2 regions of the Brucella tritici genome follow, and region 1 is predicted to be linked to the other one. Evidence: predicted binding sites of a transcription regulator. Region 1 holds the regulator's gene; the other holds the start of a gene.

Region 1 (4,721 bases):
AGGCGGGACGCGGCGTATACTTTCTTTTGCTGCCGGTTTTTGCCGGTATTGGCGCAATTATCTATTTCACGCTTTCATTCGAGCCTGCATGGACACCGCTTTTGTCCATGCTCGGGATCGCCGTAATAATGCGGATTTTGACGCGCAGGCAATTCGCTGCTGCGCAAGGCGTGACATTGATAATGGCTCTGCTGGCAGGGTTGTTGGTCGGCAAATGGGAGACGGAACGCCGTGCGACACCGATGCTGGGTTCCGATGTGGCGACACGCGTAACGGGCCGGGTTGTCGCGCTTGAATATCAGGATAATGGAAGCTGGCGGATAACGCTTGATGTGCTTCAGACAGAGCGTCCAAAACTCCGTTTTCCACCCAAGCGTATTCGGATCAATGCGAGGGACATACCTGCGTCAACTGCCATCGGCGGTGGACTGACAGGTTTTGTTCGATTGCGTACCCCTTCAGGTCCGGTTCGTCCCGGCAATTATGATTTTTCGTTCCACGCCTATTTCAATGGCATTGGTGCCAACGGGTTCTTTCTCGGAACACCCAAAGTGACGATGGTTTCTCCGCCAGATGAACTGACTGCGGAAATTTCCCAATGGATTGCCATGTTGCGTGTTCGGGTGTCTGAACGAATCGAGGAAGTGATAGGTGGGGAGGATGGCAGTGTCGCCTCAGCACTTGTCGCAGGCACGCGGGCGGGGATTAGCGAGCAGACGAACGAAGATCTGCGCAAGGCGGGGCTTGCACATATCTTGTCGATTTCCGGTTTGCATATGGCGCTTGCGGCCGGAGTCGTCATGCTGTCACTGAGGTCTCTCTTCGCGCTGTTTCCGGCGTTTAGTGTGCGGCATCCCGTGAAGAAATATGCGGCATTTCTCTCCCTGCTAAGCTGTACCTTCTATCTTGCCATGTCCGGTGCGGATGTTGCTGCACAACGAAGCTATGTGATGATTGCGGTCATGCTTGGGGCCTTGCTGGTGGACCGTGCGGCCATCAGCATGCGCAATCTGGCTATTGCAGCTCTCGCCATGATTGCCATTTCCCCGCATGAAATATTGGGACCAAGTTTTCAAATGTCATTCTCAGCCACGGCGGCATTGATTGCCGGTTACGCCGGGTGGAGCGAGTACAACAGAAACAGGCACATTGGCACAAAAAAGCGTGCCAAGGCTCCTCATGGCTTTGCTGGTAGAATTCTGAAACCAGTCACGGCAGCAGCAGGCACTTCTCTCATAGCGGGATTGGCCAGCGGAATTTTTGCCGCTTATCATTTTAACAATACTGCGCCGTTCGGTCTGGTGGGAAATGTTCTTGCCGAGCCTGTAATCGCTATTCTCGTTATGCCGTTTGCCGTTTTCAGTCTCGTTTTGATGCCAGTGCAGCTTGACTGGATGCCCTTGCAGGTCATGGGCTGGGGGATTTGGGCCGTCAGACACATTGCTGCCTTCGTTGCAACTTGGTCGCCCGATGGTAATCCTGGAGCGATGCCCGCGCCTACACTTCTCCTCTGGACTGTTGCGCTCGTTCTGCTCGTTGTGCTTTCCACCAGACTGAAAGCGCTGGCACTGCCTTTCATCATCTTGGGACTGGTGGTTTTTGTTCGTGAACCTTTTCCAGATATCGTGATCTCTGAAGACGCTAAACTGGTCGGGGTTCGATTGGCGGATGGGAGGTTCGCGGTTAATCGAAATCGACCGTCACAGTTTACGATCGACAATTGGAAAACCGCTTATCTGGTCGAGGAGTTTGTTTCGCCGCCTTCGGTTAAAAACGAGAAGCAGGCCAATTATAGCGGCTTCGAATGTGATGACGGATTGTGCACGATTACTTTGCGTGATAGTCGCACACTAGCCTATACGACAGATGTCGCTATGCAGGAGATAGCCTGTAATATCGGGGATGTGGTTATTCTCGCCGTTCCGGGTAAGGACATTACGTGCCGTCGCTCCGCAACGCTCAGTATCAGCAAACGCGATCTGGCGCTGAAGGGGACAGTCGAGATCAGGCTTGGCGAAGGACCAGATAAAAGCCGATCTATTATGACTGTATCGGGCGGGGCGAATGAAACTGCTAAGCCCGAACCGAGCCAGCTAATCTCCAACTTGCAGCCGGGCGACCGAGTGACATATGCAGTCGATGTGCCGAGCCGTCCTTGGCATTTGCATCGCATCCATTCGCGTGCGGCACGCGGCTTGGCCGAACGCGAGTACAAGCCCAAATCCCGACCAGCCAAGAATGCAGCGATCTGTTCATCAGATTCCGACGACGACGCAAATCGCTGCGAATGACTTTCGAGCGCTTCCAGCTAAAACGGAACTATGAATATGCCTGATTTTTCTGCTTTATGTATATCCCTGTGCAGAGCAGCTTCACACTTTTCGTGATGCGCTCTAGTGGTCTGATTCCGACATTTGCATCCCTCGGATATGAGCGCTGAGCAAATGTTGGAATCAAAAAGACCACTAGTGATTTTATGAATCTAGTGGGTTTTTCAAATTTGACGTTTGAAACGGGATTGATCTCGGAAGAGTATCAAACGTCAAATTCAATCCACTAGTAGCGGCGGATCAGGCCGACAAGCTTGCCTTGAACCCGGACTCGGTCGGGGCCAAAGATCCGTGTTTCATAGGCAGGGTTGGCTGCTTCGAGGGCAATAGATGCGCCCTTACGGCGGAAGCGCTTCAACGTGGCTTCTTCGTCATCGACGAGAGCGACTACGATTTCACCCGGATTCGCGGATTCGCCACGCTTGATGATGACCGTGTCTCCGTCGAAAATTCCCGCATCGATCATTGAGTCGCCTCTGACCTCAAGCGCGTAATGCTCGCCCGCGCCGATCATTTCGGGTGGAAGGCTGAGGGAATGAGTCTGGTTCTGAATCGCGGAGATAGGCACACCAGCAGCAATTCGCCCCATAACCGGTACGGATACAGTTCCAGTCGTGTCGTCATTCGTCGCCACAGGGGCAGGGCGCGACGGTGGCGGCGGCGAGGCTTTGCCCAGGCTGCCTTCGATAACGCTGGGAGCGAACTTCTTTTGTGAATTGAGCCCGGGGGCGATGGAATCCGGCAGACGCAACACCTCAAGTGCGCGTGCCCGGTTTGGCAAACGGCGAATGAAACCACGCTCTTCCAGAGCGGTAATCAGACGATGAATACCCGATTTTGAAGCCAGATCGAGCGCCTCCTTCATTTCGTCGAAAGATGGCGGAATGCCCGTTTCTTTCAGACGTTCATGAATGAACAGCAGAAGCTCGTGCTGTTTACGGGTTAACATGCGCGACACCCTCCCGGCCAAGAATCGAGAAAAACAAAACCAGAACGAACACTATATGTTCCAGTCTTGTTCTGCAATGGTTTTAAAACCATTAACGCTCAAGGTGAGATTGAACGGAATGTTTCAGGACGGGGCGATCACTGATACGACACTTTAGTGCCAGATCTGAATAAGATATATTTTAGCATGAGTTAGATCGATTTTCTCATGCTTTAGTGGGAGCCAAGATTCATACTCAATCTATAGCATGAGGACACGACAATCATCCCCGACTGCGGCCTCTGGAGCGTTCTCATTCCTGATGAGAAGTGCTTTCGAGCCGACGAGAGCGGAAAGCATAGACGAATCCTGGAGTGGAAACGGCTTTGCGATCAGCATTCCGTCCGGACCTGATTCGATGGTAGCTCGAATATAGTCGCGGCGATGATCGTTTGCAGACAGAGCAGTACCGAGCTTTGCTGGTCGAATATCCGCATCTAGGCTGGTTCCGGCAAGCTTGGCCACAAGAGGACGGAGAAAAATAAGGCTGCAGACGAGGCTCGAAACAGGATTACCCGGCAGGCCGATGACATGGACGATCTTGCCGTTCTTTTCGATGCGCCCATACATTAGGGGTTTTCCGGGTCGCATGGCGATCTTCCAGAAGTCGAGATTGACGCCCAGTTTCTGCAATGCTCCATGCACAAAATCCCGGTCGCCGACGGAAGCGCCGCCGATAGTCACCAGAATGTCGATGCCGCTTTGCAGGCCATCGGCTATTGCCTGTTCGATTTTGGCGGGATCATCTTGAATGATTCCCTTATCTTGTGGCGTTCCGCCAGCTCGCCTTACGATCTCGGCAATTCCAACACTGTTCGATGCAACAATCTGGTCTTTTCCGGGTGTTTGACCGGGAGGAACCAGCTCATCACCGGTCGCAATAATTGCCACTTTTGGTTTTTGGAATACGCCGATCTTCGCATTACCGCTGGCCGCTGCCAGCGACAGTGCAGCGGCGTCCAACTCACGCCCGCTCGGAATGACGATACCACCGGGCGAAAAATCGAGGCCCGCGCGGCGTATATGCCGTCCTGGCTCTATTCCTTCGTGAACGGTTAGCCGGTTACCCGAACGCTTAGTGTGCTCCTGAATGACAATTGTGTCCGTGCCTGTGGGCAGTGGCGCACCGGTAAAAATGCGAACTGCCTGTCCAATCCCTAATTCACCTTCGAAGCGATTACCCGCTGCCGATTCGCCGATGATATCGAACTCAACAGGATAAGAGATGTCGTTTGGTGCGATCAGGGCGTAACCGTCCATGGCCGACCCGTCGAAAGGCGGCTGCAGAAAATGTGCTAATACAGGTGTTGCAACTACACGCCCACCCGCATCTGACAAAGCGACTTGTTCTGTGCGGTGCGGCTCTGCGGATTTCAGGATGCGGGCCAGAGCTTCATCGACGG
Region 2 (4,721 bases), on a different contig from region 1:
TTGCTGCGCGCGATCGCAAATAAGCATATCCAATCCAGACAAAAGCCCGCCTTCCGGCGGGCTTTTGTCTTTAGAACGGAACAATTGTCTTTGTGCTCTGGATGGCAGGCAGGATCGCATGAGATCAAGCGGCGTGTTTTATACCCGCCAGCATCTTTTCCTCGCCGGGACGCAAGGTCAGCACCCGCACGCCATTCGCGGTGACTGCGACCGTATGCTCGAACTGCGCTGACAGTTTTCCGTCGCGCGTTACCACCGTCCAGCCGTCTTTTTCGGTCTTCACCTTGGCCGTTCCCTGATTGAGCATCGGCTCGATGGTGAACACCATGCCTTCGCGGAGACGAACGCCGGTGCCCGGCTTGCCGAAATGCAGAATCTGCGGTTCCTCATGCATCTCGCGACCGATACCGTGGCCGCAATATTCCCGCACGATGCTGTAATCATGCCGCTTGGCGTGGCGCTCGATGGCATGGCCGATATCGCCCAGCGTCGCGCCGGGTCGCACGGCAGCAATCCCCTTCCACAAGGCCTCATAGGTCACACGGACCAGCCGCGAGGCAAAGGGAGCAACGTCACCGACCATATAGGTCTTGCTGGAATCAGCGATATAGCCGTCCTTTTCCAGCGTGATATCGAAGTTGATGATCTCGCCGTTTTTAATGATCTCGTCATCCGACGGCATGCCGTGGCAGACGACTTCGTTCTTCGAGCTGTTCAGCACATAGGGATAGTCATATTGCCCCTTGCTGGCAGGCCGCGCCTGCAATTCGCGGGTAATATAATCCTCGACCAGATCATTGACCTGCATCGTGGTCATGCCCGCCAGCGGCGTGCGGTCGAGAAGCGCAAAAACCGAGGCAAGCAGCGCGCCGGATGTCGCCATTTTCTCCACTTCGGCAGGGGTTTTGGTCATGACGACTGCACAGTAAGAACGGGCAGAACCGGCAGCTCGACCCGTGCTGTGCGCAACTGCATCTGCACGATCTCGTTGAACGACAGGTCGGGATGGGCTTGTGCCAGCATGCCGATCTTCATCCAGTATTCAGCCTGCGCATTGATCGAACGGCACATGACGTCACTCGCCTTGCGCAGTTCCTCATGCAGTTCATCGCCAATTTTCACGATACCCATAGCATTGTCCAGACTATATAATTCATATACGGATCATATATAAACCGTATATATCTATCGATCAAGCTCTCCACTGTTCCTGCTCAAGCAATCAAAGTCACTTGCATTTAGTATGGCACCATACTATAAGTCACCGTATGGAAATAATCGAGCAAAAGCACCACGCCCTTCTGGGCGAAATGGAACGCCGGCACAACCCGTCCACCGACGCGCTGAAAACCTGCTTTGAAGTCTTGTCGCTTGCTGCGGCCATTGACCGGGATTGCGCCAACCGGCTTGCACCGCACAAGCTTTCGGAGGGCAAGTTCGTCCTGCTGTTTCTGCTGCACAATGCGCCCGACGGCCTCTCGCCGCACGAGCTTTCAGAACGCGCAGGTGTCACGCGCGCCACCATCACCGGCCTGCTGGACGGGCTGGAGCGCGATGGTTTCCTCAAGCGTCACGCGGATAGCGAGGACCGCCGCAAACTGACTGTCCGGCTGACATCCGAAGGGGTGCTGCTGGCGCAACAGCTTTTCGAACAACATACCGCATGGATTGCAAGCCTGATGAGCGATCTCTCGTCAGGCGAACAGCAGCTTCTCAGCACCTTGTTGCGCCGCATCTGGAGCCGCACCGATGCCGGTCGCTCTTTCAAGATCAATGAAACCCTAAGGGATATGACATGACCTATTACCTCGCCGAGCTTTATTCCCCGAAATCGAGCTGGCACGCGCTTGATGCTGAAGGCAGGCAGTCCTTCTTTGAGAAAGTCGGCGCGGGTATGGGCGGGCTTGGCGCGCTCGGTATCGAGGCTTTGGCATTGGGTCCCGTCGACGCGACAAAGTCTTTTGCGCCCAACCAGAGTTTCTTCGCCATCTGGCGTTTCCCGGATGAAGCAGCTCTCGACATGCTGATTGCCGGAATCACCGCCACCGGCTGGCATGATTATTTCGACACGATCAATGCGGCTGGTGCAGGCACCGACCTTCCCGGCCATCTGGCGCAACTGGCAGGCGTGCCTTTCAGGGACGCCGCCTAATCCAAAACCACTATCGCGATGATAGAGCGCATCCCGAAAAGTGTGAAACGCCTACGCAAGGAAATCAGTCCACTGGACTGATTTCTGATCCCGCTTGACTCTTGCCTCGCTCGATTCAATACTAGAACATATAGAGAACAAAAGATGGAATCTAGACGTGAGCGGCATCGACATCGCGGCGCTGCGGCGCATGGTTACGACCATTGAAGGCAACGATCCGCAAGACAGTTTTGCAAATCAGGGACAAACGGGCTTCGGGCGGGCGCGCAGTTTCACGCTCGGCCTTGCCGGGGCGGATGCCGCCTTTCCGCATGGCCTTGCAGGCGACGCGCTGCATGAGGTTTTTGCCGAAAACCCCGGCGCGCATATGGCCGCGACCGGCTTTGCGCTCGCCTTTGCCGCCCGTGCGGCAGAACGCGCCGCAGAGCCTCGTCGCCCGATTATCTGGATCGAGGAAGAAAGCGCTGCAAGTGAATATGGCGGGCTTTATCCGCCGGGACTTCATGCCTTCGGGATCGATCCGTCGCGACTTCTGATCGTGCACTGCCCCACGGCACAGGATGTGCTGAAAGCAGCAAACGATGCGCTGGAAGCCGGAAGCGGCGGCAAGGCTTCGCATCTTGTTTCCGGTGTCGTCGCCTCGGTGACAGGCCAGCCGAAATGCCTCGACCTGACCGCCTCGCGTCGTCTGCTTCTGGCAACAGAAACCGCGCAACTGCCCGTCATCCTGCTCCGGAGCCACCGGACAGGCGTGCAGAGCGCGGCCGTCAGCCGCTGGCGGGTGGCGCCCGCGCCGTCCCGTTCAAGCGGAGCGAACGCACCCGGCAAGCCTGTCTTTTCGGCGGTTCTGGAACGCAATCGCCACGGCACATGCGGGCAATGGATCATGGAATGGAACAATGAAACCCAGGAATTTGGTACAAGAAAACGGGATGGCAGAACGTCTGTTTCTCGCCCTCTGGTTTCCGTTTCTGCCGACCGACCGGCTTCGCAGCAGCACTCCGCCTGATGGTAAACCGCACCTGCCTTTGGTTGTGACCGAACGCACGGCCAATGCGCTGCGCCTGACAGCAGTGGATGCCGGAGCGGCAAAGCTCGGCCTTTTTCCCGGCATGGCGCTAACGGATGCGCGCGCCCGCGTGGAAAGGCTTGAAGTGGCAGCGGCAGCACCGGGACATGATGCGGCATTGCTCAAGCGTCTTGCCCATTGGTGCGAACGCTACACGCCGCTTGTCGCCTTCGATGAGCCGCATGGGCTGATGCTCGACATAACCGGCTGCGCGCATCTTTTTGGCGGGCTCGACGCCATGCGTGCCGATGCAATCCGGCGTCTGGAACGGGCCAGGCTTGGCGTACAGGCGGCGATTGCCGATAACAGTTTTGCCGCGCGGCTTCTGGCACGGGGAACGAAGGGCGGCGTCTTCAGCAGGACAGAGGCCGACCGCTTGCTTCCCCGCCTGCCGCTCTCCGCGCTTGAACTGACGCAAGCTGCGGAAACCGGCCTCAAGCGCGCCGGATTGAAACGCATCGGCGATGTGATGGGGCTTCCGCGCGCTGCCCTCACCGCCCGCTTCGGCACCGATCTTGCCACCAGGCTCGACCGGCTGGCGCGGCAGGAGCGCGCGCCGATTTCCCCCATGCGCATCATGCCGCTCAGTACCGTCGAGCGCCGCCTGTCAGAGCCGGTTACCGCAATGGAACTGGTCGAACGCATCTTGCAGGAGCTGGCGCAGGAGCTTTTTGCGCAGCTTGAACCGGAGGACAAAGGCGCGCTTCTGATTGAAGCCTCCTTCTTCCGCGTCGATGGCGAAGTGCGTCATATCCACATCGAAACCGGCCAGCCCTTGCGCAACGACAAGGTTTTCCTGCGCCTTGCGCGTGAAAGGCTCAACGCCTTGATCGACCCGCTCGATGCCGGTTTCGGCTTCGACATGATCCGGCTGGCAGCGCTGCGCAGCGCGGCAATCGCCCAGCGCCAGACGGGACTCGACCAGCATGAGGAAGATGAAGCGGGGTTTAGCCAGCTTGTCGACCGGCTTTCGGCGCGGCTTGGACAGAACCGCGTTCTCGTTTCCTTTTCGCGCAACACGCATATTCCTGAACGGGCCTTCGGCCTGCGCCCTGCCCTTCACACGGATGGCAAGGGCGAAGCCTATTATGAAAGCAGCAGGACGCTTCCCAACGACCCACCTGCGCGCCCCATAAAACTGTTTCGCCCGCCACAGTTGATCGAAAGCGTGGCGGAAGTGCCTGACAGTCCGCCTTCGTTCTTCCTGTGGCGGCGGGTGCGCCATCATGTGCGCCTTGCCGAAGGACCGGAAAGGATCGAACCGGAATGGTGGCTCGCAATCGGTCACACGGTTCCGGAACTGCGCGATTATTACCGGGTGGAAGACGAGAACGGCCAGCGCTTCTGGATTTTCCGCGAAGGCCTTCATGACGGCGCCAATCATCCGCGCTGGTTTCTGCATGGACTGTTCGCGTGATGGCTCCTTATTTTGAAATGGCTGCTGCCAGCAATTTCTCCTTCCTGTGCGGTGCGTCGCATCCGCAGGAACTGGTAGCGCGT

The links. The regulator LexA, encoded in region 1, represses DNA repair genes until DNA is damaged. The targets are predictions, from matches to a motif close to TGTTCNNNNTGTGTTCNG.
Positions count from the first base shown of each region.
Region 2: F9K94_RS11825 (ImuA family protein) is a predicted target of LexA. The motif match lies at 2,275-2,292, and genes of this name have one in related genera.

Region 1 covers NZ_WBVY01000001.1:621,553-626,273, reverse strand. Annotated here, with positions in the region: gene F9K94_RS03085 (ComEC/Rec2 family competence protein) at 1-2,291, shown strand, start outside; gene lexA (transcriptional repressor LexA) at 2,557-3,279, opposite strand; gene F9K94_RS03075 (molybdopterin molybdotransferase MoeA) at 3,520-4,721, opposite strand, start outside.
Region 2 covers NZ_WBVY01000003.1:408,467-413,187, reverse strand. Annotated here, with positions in the region: gene F9K94_RS11850 (argininosuccinate synthase) at 1-23, shown strand, start outside; gene map (type I methionyl aminopeptidase) at 125-913, opposite strand; gene F9K94_RS11840 (ParD-like family protein) at 910-1,131, opposite strand; gene F9K94_RS11835 (MarR family winged helix-turn-helix transcriptional regulator) at 1,269-1,799, shown strand; gene F9K94_RS11830 (DUF6616 family protein) at 1,796-2,152, shown strand; gene F9K94_RS11825 (ImuA family protein) at 2,310-3,161, shown strand; gene F9K94_RS11820 (Y-family DNA polymerase) at 3,097-4,638, shown strand; gene F9K94_RS11815 (error-prone DNA polymerase) at 4,638-4,721, shown strand, end outside.